DNA from 2 places in the Kocuria sp. HSID16901 genome. Region 1 is predicted to be linked to the other one. Evidence: riboswitches for the same ligand, from Rfam matches in the RefSeq annotation. Region 1 holds a riboswitch; the other holds the start of a gene.
The links. A riboswitch is a leader RNA that binds a small molecule or an ion and turns the genes downstream of it on or off. The one in region 1 is predicted to bind S-adenosylmethionine.
Positions count from the first base shown of each region.

Region 2: linked by a shared signal. The riboswitch ahead of D8M21_RS08635 (LLM class flavin-dependent oxidoreductase) and the one ahead of D8M21_RS06040 (cobalamin-independent methionine synthase II family protein) in region 1 are both predicted to bind S-adenosylmethionine.

Region 1 is NZ_RBLM01000003.1:200,371-204,731, reverse strand. Features, by position in the region: gene D8M21_RS06045 (amino acid permease) at 1-1,486, opposite strand, end outside; SAM riboswitch class I at 1,793-1,887, shown strand; gene D8M21_RS06040 (cobalamin-independent methionine synthase II family protein) at 1,892-3,085, shown strand; gene D8M21_RS06035 (PTS sugar transporter subunit IIA) at 3,128-3,640, shown strand; gene D8M21_RS06030 (glucose PTS transporter subunit IIA) at 3,758-4,361, shown strand, end outside.
Region 2 is NZ_RBLM01000006.1:15,507-19,867, forward strand. Features, by position in the region: gene D8M21_RS08625 (MDR family MFS transporter) at 1-266, opposite strand, end outside; gene D8M21_RS08630 (TetR/AcrR family transcriptional regulator) at 419-1,069, opposite strand; gene D8M21_RS08635 (LLM class flavin-dependent oxidoreductase) at 1,241-2,728, opposite strand; SAM riboswitch class IV at 2,848-2,969, opposite strand; gene D8M21_RS08640 (enoyl-CoA hydratase/isomerase family protein) at 3,065-3,835, opposite strand; gene paaE (1,2-phenylacetyl-CoA epoxidase subunit PaaE) at 3,858-4,361, opposite strand, start outside.

The DNA of each region.
Region 1 (4,361 bases):
CGGGGCGGTCCGCGACAATCGGGTACATGCCCGTGAATCCTTCACGCTCAGCGGCCAGTTCGCGTACGCGGGTGCGCACCACAAACCACCCAATGATCAAGGCCGGGATGATGATGATCATCGAAGCCAAGGTGTAGGTACCCACCGGATAGTCGAAGCCGATCAGCACGACCACACCAACGAGGAATACCAACGTAATCCAGTTGGTGAACGGTGCCCAGGGCGCCCGATACTCGGGCCGCTTGTACTTGCCCTGTTTGGCTAGCTGCACGAACTTCATGTGCGCCAACGCGATCGCGGCCCAACCGGCGATGATGCCGAGCGAGGCAATATTCAGCACGATTTCAAAGGCCTCGTCCGGGACGAAGTAGTTCAACACCACGCCCAACAGCGCGACACCCGCGGTCAGCAGAATGCCGCCGTAAGGAACGCCGGATTTGGTGAGGTGCTGTGCGAACTTCGGCGCGGAACCCGCCATCGACATCGAGTGAAGAATGCGTCCCGTGGAATATAGACCCGCGTTGAGCGAGGAGAGGGCCGCAGTGATGACGACGAGCTCCATGATCGGGCCAGCCGCGCTGACGTTGATCGAGGAGAAGAACGTCACGAACGGCGACTCATCCGCGCTGAAGGCCGTGTACGGCAGCAAAAGGCAGAGCAGGAAGATCGCGCCCACGTAGAAGACCGCGATACGCAGGATCACGGTGTTGATCGCCTTGGGGATCACCTTTTCCGCGTTCTTGGTTTCGCCCAACGTCGTACCCACCAGCTCGATGGAAGCGTACGCAAATACGACACCCTGCATGATGACCAGTGCCGGCATGATGCCGTTCGGGAAGAGGCCGCCGTTATCGGTGATCAGACCCAAGCCGCGGGGCGAACCGGTGGGCGTCCCGAAGATCACGAAGAAGATGGCCAGGACCAGGAAGGTCACCAGCGCGACGACCTTGATCAAGGCGAACCAGAATTCCATCTCGCCGAAGACCTTGACCGAAATCAAGTTCATGAGAACCACGATCACGATCACCAGGAGGGCAATCAGCCACTGTGGAATCGCGTCGATGAAGGCGCTGTATTGACCGAACCAGTGCACGTAGATCGCGATCGCGGTGGAGTCCACGATCGCGGTTGTGGCCCAGTTAAGCCAGTACATCCACCCGGAGACGTACGCCGCCTTTTCACCGTAGAACTCTCGGGTGTAGGAGACGAAAGAGCCTGAGGAGGGGCGGTGCACGACGAGCTCACCCAGAGCTCGAAGAATCAGATAGGCGATGATGCCGCAGAGGGCGTAGTCCAGAAACAGCGAGGGGCCGGCACTCGCGAGACGGCCACCGGCGCCCAAGAACAGGCCCGTACCGATAGCACCGCCGATCGCAATCATTTGGAGCTGACGAGGCCCGAGACTTTGATGGAAGCCCGCCTGCTCTTGTTCGAATGCGGATTCCTCCGGGTCCTTGCTCACCTGTTGTTGAGTCTTATCAGACATAAATTCCCTTTTAAGAGACGAGTCATCGCACGTTTCCGCCCGATACCCGTGCGAGACGGTGGGCATCGGTAGATGCGCGCGACGGCGATGTAGTTTCCCCTGTTTGGGGCGTGGTTCCCCAGTCCTCAGATTGAGCACAGAGCGATTCCCCGTGACCCACATGATCCTGGTGTGTAATCGACACCATAACCCCATTCGTCACAAATCGGTAACACGAAACAGTGGCGCAACAGCGTGTCACAGGCGTGATTTCAGCGCCCTCGATTGGATTCCCTAGTCAACGCCGGGAAAGGTGAATTGGGTACATCACCATCCCGAGCGGCCGAGAGACCTGGCTCTACGACGTCGCAGCAACCGAACCCTTTCCATGGGAGCGGTGCTCACGCCAGGATCGATGGAGGAATCATGTTGAGGAGCACCGATCGCATCCGGACGACCCACGTCGGGTCCCTGCCCCGCACCGACGAGCTGATCCAAGCCAATGCCCGACGCCGCGACGGCAAGATCACCGACGAAGAATTTCGTCGCACTTTGTCCGCCTCGGTGGATGACATCGTGGCCCGTCAGGTCGAGTGGGGCATCGACACCGTCAACGACGGCGAATACGGTCACGCGATGGTCGACGACATCGACTACGGCGCCTGGTGGCACTACTCCTTCGCCCGAACCGGGGGCCTTGAGACCGTCGACGGCGCCTCATTCCGGGAGATCCTCAGCGAGCCGGGCAACGGCCGGTACAACAGTTTCGCCGTGCGTCGAGACTGGAACCGCTTTGCGGACTTCTATCGTTCCATCGACCTCGGCAACGACCCAGACGGCGAATTTCCGATCGCGACCGGGCCGCTGACCTACGAAGGCCGGGACGCCGTAGAGACCGACATCGCGAATCTGAAATCCGCCGTCGATCAGAACGGCGCGTCGGAGGCCTTCGTGGCGTCCCTCTCCCCCGGATCAGCCTCCCGCATCGGCAATCGGTACTACGCGACGGACGAAGAGTTCATCTATGCCTGGGCCGATGTGCTTCACGAGGAATATAAGGCCATCACCGACGCCGGTTTCATTCTTCAGTTAGACGACCCGTCGATCGCCGAGGCGTGGGATCAGCTGGTCCCCGAGCCGAGCATCGACGAGTATCTCTCGTTCAATCGCCTCGCAATCGAGGCCGCAAACCATGCCCTGCGCGGCATACCCGAAGATCAGGTGCGCTTTCACCTGTGTTGGGGATCCTGGCACGGCCCCCACAGCACCGACATCGAGATCAAACATCTCATCGAGTCGCTCTTCACCATTAATGCCGGGGCTTACGTCTTCGAAGCCGGCAACGTCCGCCACGCTCACGAGTGGAAGGCGTGGGAAGACGTCGCCCTCCCCGAGGGAAAGATCATTGTGCCCGGAGTCGTGTCCCATTCGACCAATGTGGTCGAGCACCCCGAACTCGTTGCTCAGCGCATCGAGCAGTTCGCTTCCGTGGTGGGGCGGGAGAACGTCGTCGCGGGTACCGACTGCGGTTTGGGCGGACGGCTTCACCCGGATATCGCGGAGGCCAAGATCCGTTCGCTCGTGGAGGGTGCCCGCATCGCGAGCGATCGTCTGTTCTAGAGTGGGACGCGACATTGTGTTGCCTCACAAAGGACAAACGACATGAACACCGTTTCCTCTCACTTCACCGACGGTTCCGCCAAGGTGGGCCATCCGAGCGAGATCCTCAGCCCGGTGTCCGGCGAAGTCATCAGGATTGAGCACGTCGCAGATCCCGTTTTCGCGCAAAAGATGATGGGCGAAGGATTCGGGGTCCAGAATCCGACAAACGGAGACATCGTCGCTCCCGTCAGCGGCACGGTGACCGTGGCAACGAGCAGCAAGCACGCCCTCGGCATCAAAACCGAGGACGGCCTAGAGGTGCTGTTGCACCTGGGCATCGACACCGTGGAACTGCGAGGCGAGCCCTTCGACATCGAGATCGTCAAGGGCGATCGTGTAGAGGCCGGGCAATCCGTGGGCACCATGGACCTCAAAGCCATCGAGGACGCAGGCAAGGACACGACGGCGATCGTCGTCATCACCAACTCCGCGGATCGGCTGAGCTCACTGAACGTACAGGGCGGCGAGATCTCTGCGGGCGCGGTCGCCGCGTCGGCGACCGTTAAGGACTAGCCGAAAGGGATCGCCGCCACGCACCCCGTGGGTGCCCCCGTCAGGTGCGAAAAGCTACTCTTGTGTGTACCCCACGCCACATCGGCGTGGGGTACGACTCAATGAGGAGCCAGAACCATGAGCGAACTCCCAGAGGAACCCGTCGAGATTCTCGCCCCGGTCTCCGGCGAGGTCATCGATATCACCGCCGTCCCCGACCCCGTTTTCTCAGGGAAAATGGTGGGTGAAGGCCTTGGCATCAGCGAACCACACGGCTCAGAGATCGTGGCGCCGGTCGGCGGCACCGTAACGATGGTTGCGTCGTCGGGCCACGCGCTCGGCCTCAAGACGTCGTCCGGCCTGGAATTCTTGATCCACCTTGGCATCGACACCGTGGAACTTCACGGGAAACCCTTTGACCTGCGAGTCGCCAAAGGCGACGAGGTGGCTGCGGGCCAGGCACTCGGCACTGTGGATGTCCCCGCAATCCGCGAAGCCGGGAAGGACCCCACGGTGATCTTGGTGATCACCAACTCCGCCAAGAGACTCAGCCACTGGACCGTGGATCGCGGCGAGGCAGAAGCCGGTCAACCCATCGCCGCGGCCACCGCCAAGGTTGCGCAACCGGCCGAGAAATCCAGTAGTACTTCCGGCGCCACGGCGGCGAGCGCTACCGGAAGCGCCGAGGGCACCGCGACCCCACCAGACAACCCGTCGGAGACTCGCCCCGAGGAACTCACCG
Region 2 (4,361 bases), on a different contig from region 1:
TCTTGCGCGACGGCACCCGTAATGGACCCCGCCATAAAGGCCAGGATCGCAAAAACCAGTAAGGGCTTGCGGCCCCAGAGGTCACCCAGCTTGCCGTAGGCCGGCATCATGATCGTCGAGACCATGATGAAGGCGGTAATGACCCAGCTCATGTGCTCGACGCCGTTGAGCTCGCCCACGATGGTGGGCAATGACGGCGACAGCACGGTCTGATTCAGCGACGACATCAACATGATGATCATCAGGCCGATGAACAACAGAGGAATATTCGTGTGGGGGGTCGGCTGGCCGTAGCCACCCTGAGCCGCAGAGTGCGCCGAGCTCGGCGTAGCACTCTCAGACGACGCAGGTTTTGAGCTCGCACCCCCGACGTCGTTCGAACCATGCCCGACGGCATGGCGCGGTGAATATGAAGTACTCAACGAGGCTCCTTGACGATAGTGGAAAACAAAGTAACGGTGCTCTTGATCGACGCGGAATACTCTTCGGGCGTGGACCGCGCCCCAAATTCGAGGTACCGAAGGACGGCCGTGGCCATCAAGACGACCGCGCGAATGCGCTCCTCTTGCTCCGGGTCCGGCTCCGACTCCGCAGGTTCGCGAGGGACAAATTCACCCGTGGACCGATACGTAGGCCAGTCGAGGCCCATCAGGTAGTCCGTGAGCTTCTGCTCGCAACGCAACATGTGAATTTTCAGGCGTTGCCGAAGCTCCTCGTGATCCTTCACCAGCTCCTTGGCGACTTCCACGATGTCGTCCCCGAAGGAGCCGTACACGACCTTGGCGAGCAATTGGGAGGCCTGTGCGAGAAGACCTTCCGAGCTATCCGCCTCAACCGACGCGAGAATTTCTTCTGTCATCTCCGGAGGACGCAGCCCAATGACGGCGTCTTCCTTCGTTGCGAAGTAGTTGAAGAACGTGCGCGGGGAAACCCCCGCTTCTTCCGCGATGACCTCCGCGGTCGTTTGCTTGAGCCCGCGTTCGGTCGCAAGACGTCGTGCGGCCGAGTGGATGGCATTCCACGTCCGCTCGCGACGTCGTTCCCTGAGAGATGGTTCGGTTGAAGGCACCCATGCAGTTTATGCAGTACTGCAAAATATGCACAACTGCACCGAGTGTGGAATTCCTCTCATTTACTTTGCGGCCCTATGTATTGACATCAACCCCAGACGACGACAACGGCCGACGTTCCTCCTCATCAGGAGAGGAACGCCGGCCGCGTGGTACCGAATCTTCGACTCCTAGGAGCCCGTTACTGCTTTCTCCGCCGGACGCAACGACTGCCCGTCGGCGGGGGCTTCAGCTTGTCCGCTGAGGTCGCGGGCGGCGGTATCGGCGGTTGATGGCATGCCCTCATACGCGCCTCGGTAGGTTGCCGCTGGGTGATCGCCCGAAATGCTCGTGCGACCCGCGCCATACAAGTTCTCGCGGAATGTCGAACCCTCGTATTCCGTCCTGTAGCGGCCGCGCTTCTGCAACTCGGGTACCACGAATTCCACGAAGTCCTCAAAGGATCCCGGCGTCACGTGGTACGCGAGGTTGATGCCGTCGAGCCCTCCCTCGTCGATCCACCGCTCCAACTCGTCGGCAACCTTTTCCGGGCCACCAACGATCACGTCACCCATGCCACCAATCGCGCAATGCTTGGCGATCTCCTCACGGGTCCATTCCTTGTCCTTGGACTGCAACGTAAACGGGGTCAAGAAGGACTGGATCGAGTCTGTCTTGACGTAGTTAAGTACCTCGTCTTCGCCGAATTCGGAGAGATCCACTCCGGACCAACCGCCGATGATCGCCTGCGAGCTTTCCGTGGAAACGTACTGAAGGTAATCCTCGTACTTGGCCTGGGCCTTCTCGTCGGTTTCATCCACGATCACGGAGAGCATTGCAAAGATTTTGACGTCGTCCCTATTGCGTCCGGCCGCCTCGGCCTCGTCCCTGATCTTGTCTGTCATGTACCGCGTCAGGTCTGGGCGCAAGCCACCCACGAACACGGCCTCGGCGTGCCGCCCGGCGAAAGCTTGGCCACGTGAGGAAGCCCCAGCCTGGAAGATGACGGGCGTGCGCTGCGGGGACGGCGCCGTAAGGGATGCTCCCGGCACGGAAAAATACTCACCGCGGTGCTGGATGGGGTGGACCTTCGCGGGATCGGCATACACGCCGGCCTCACGGTCGGCCACGACGGCGTCGTCCTCCCACGATCCTTCCCACAGCTTGTAGCAGACGTCGAGGAACTCCTCGGCGATCTCGTAGCGAGTATCGTGCTCGATCTGCCGCGGAAGCCCCTGGTTTTCCGCCGCAGACGGCAGATACGAGGTCACGACGTTGAAACCGACGCGCCCCTTGGTCAGATGATCCAGCGTGGCGTATTTTCGGGCCAGCGTGTACGGCTGCTCATAGGTGACCGCGCTCGTGATGCCGAAGCCCAGATGCTCGGTGACCGCCGCCATCGCGGAGATTTGCGTGAATGGATCGTTGACCGGGACCTGTGCGCCGCCACGGATCGAGGGAGCCGCAGAATTGCGGTAGATGTCGTAGATGCCCACGACGTCGGCGAGGAAGACGCCGTCGAAAAGGCCCTTTTCCAGGGTCTTGGCCAGGTCGGTCCAATACTCTAGCGTGTTGTATTCGGTGGCCCGCGAGCGCGGGTGACGCCAGAGGTCGAAGCTCTGGTGACCCACGCAGGTCATATCGAAGGCGTTGATCGCGATTCGCTTTTTGTCCGACATCGGAGTCCTTTCGGTGCCTGGATGCTCTCCTGGTCTCCGCATGCCCGAAGCGTTGCGGCCGAATCCCGATGGTGTGGATAACCGGCACAATCTTTCACGCGGTGGCGCCGAATGACTGCGCGCCGTACTTGCTGTGCCGCCTGCGGTGAGGCCGGCGGAGCCCGATCATCATCTGGGGCACCCCGCTACGGGAGAGGGTTGCCGCCCAACTAGCCAGAGCTTCTCGTTGGGTCTCTTGATCTCTGTGGTCCAGCCTATGGAAGTGCTAGTCCTCGAACCACACCGTGCAGGAGTATTACCGATTTTTCGCCGTGTTACATGTCAGGACGGCGTGCGCTACTTCCCCCGAAACGTGGGGGTCCGTTTCTGCTGGAAGGCGGCGAACCCTTCCGCATAGTCTTCCGTCGAGCACAACCTCGCTTGCTCCCCTGATTCCGCCTCCATGGACTCCCATAGGCCAACCCGACGGTCGCGCAGCTGTGCCACGAGCCCCTTCGACGCGAGATAGGCATGTGTCGCCCCCTGCGCCACCCGGTTCACGCGGGTCATGGTGAATTCGAGGAGCTCGTCCGCGGGGACGGCGCGAGAGAAAAGCCCCGCTGCGACGGCCTCCGCACCGCTCATCATGTCGCCCGTATAGATGAGGTCCAAGGCCCGGTGCGCGCCCAGCCGCTCGTAGAACAAGGCGTGTCCACCTGAGTCGAGGGTCGCCCCAAGGTTCGCGAATGGTGAGCCGATCTTGGCGTCCTCCGCCACGTAAACGACGTCGGTCGAGATCGCCAACCCCAAACCCACTCCCAGGCAGGCGCCGTGAACGGCCGCGAAGGTCGGTGCCGGAAAACCCGCCATCTGGCGGAAGAGGGATTCGGCACGCTGTCCGAGGTAGGCCTCGACGTCGTCGTGCGCGGGGTCCACCTCCGAGATGTCACGGCCCGCGCAAAAGGCCCGGCCTTCTCCTCGCACGACAAGGGCGCGAACCTCGGCCCGTTCGGCTTCCAGGTAGACCCGGGACAGTTCTTCGAGGTCGTCCATGTTGAGCGCGTTGAGTTTGCGGGGTGCGTTGAGAACGATGGTGGCGACGTCGTCGGCGATGGTCAGCTCGATCACTGGGGATCCTTCCGATGGGTGGTTATGCGTCGTAGTCGACCTCGAGGCCGTCGGCCGTGGGTCTGGTTTGGCAGGTCAGCACATATCCGGCCTCGACCTCGTCCGGCTCCAAAGCGAAGTTTTCCTCCATCGTGAAATTCCCGCGCACCACCTTGGCCCGGCATGTGCCGCAGACGCCGCCGGCGCACGCGAAAGGAACATCGGGGCGAACACGCAAGGCGGCGTTCAGCACGGTCTCTTGGGCGTCCACGGGTGTGTCCACAGTTCCCGAATTACCGTCCAGCGTGAAGGTGATCTGGAAATTTTGTCCCTTCGGGTCGGCTCGAACCTCACGGCCTTGTTGTCCGGAGGGCTTCTCCGGCTTGCCGGTGGTGAACAGTTCAAAACGGACCGATTCCTCCGAGACGCTCCGTTGCCCCAGCGCGTCACGACACAGCTGGACCAGGTCAAACGGTCCGCAGAGGAACCACTCGTCCACGGTCTCGACCTGAATCACACGATCTAGCAGTTCCTCCAATTTCTCTGG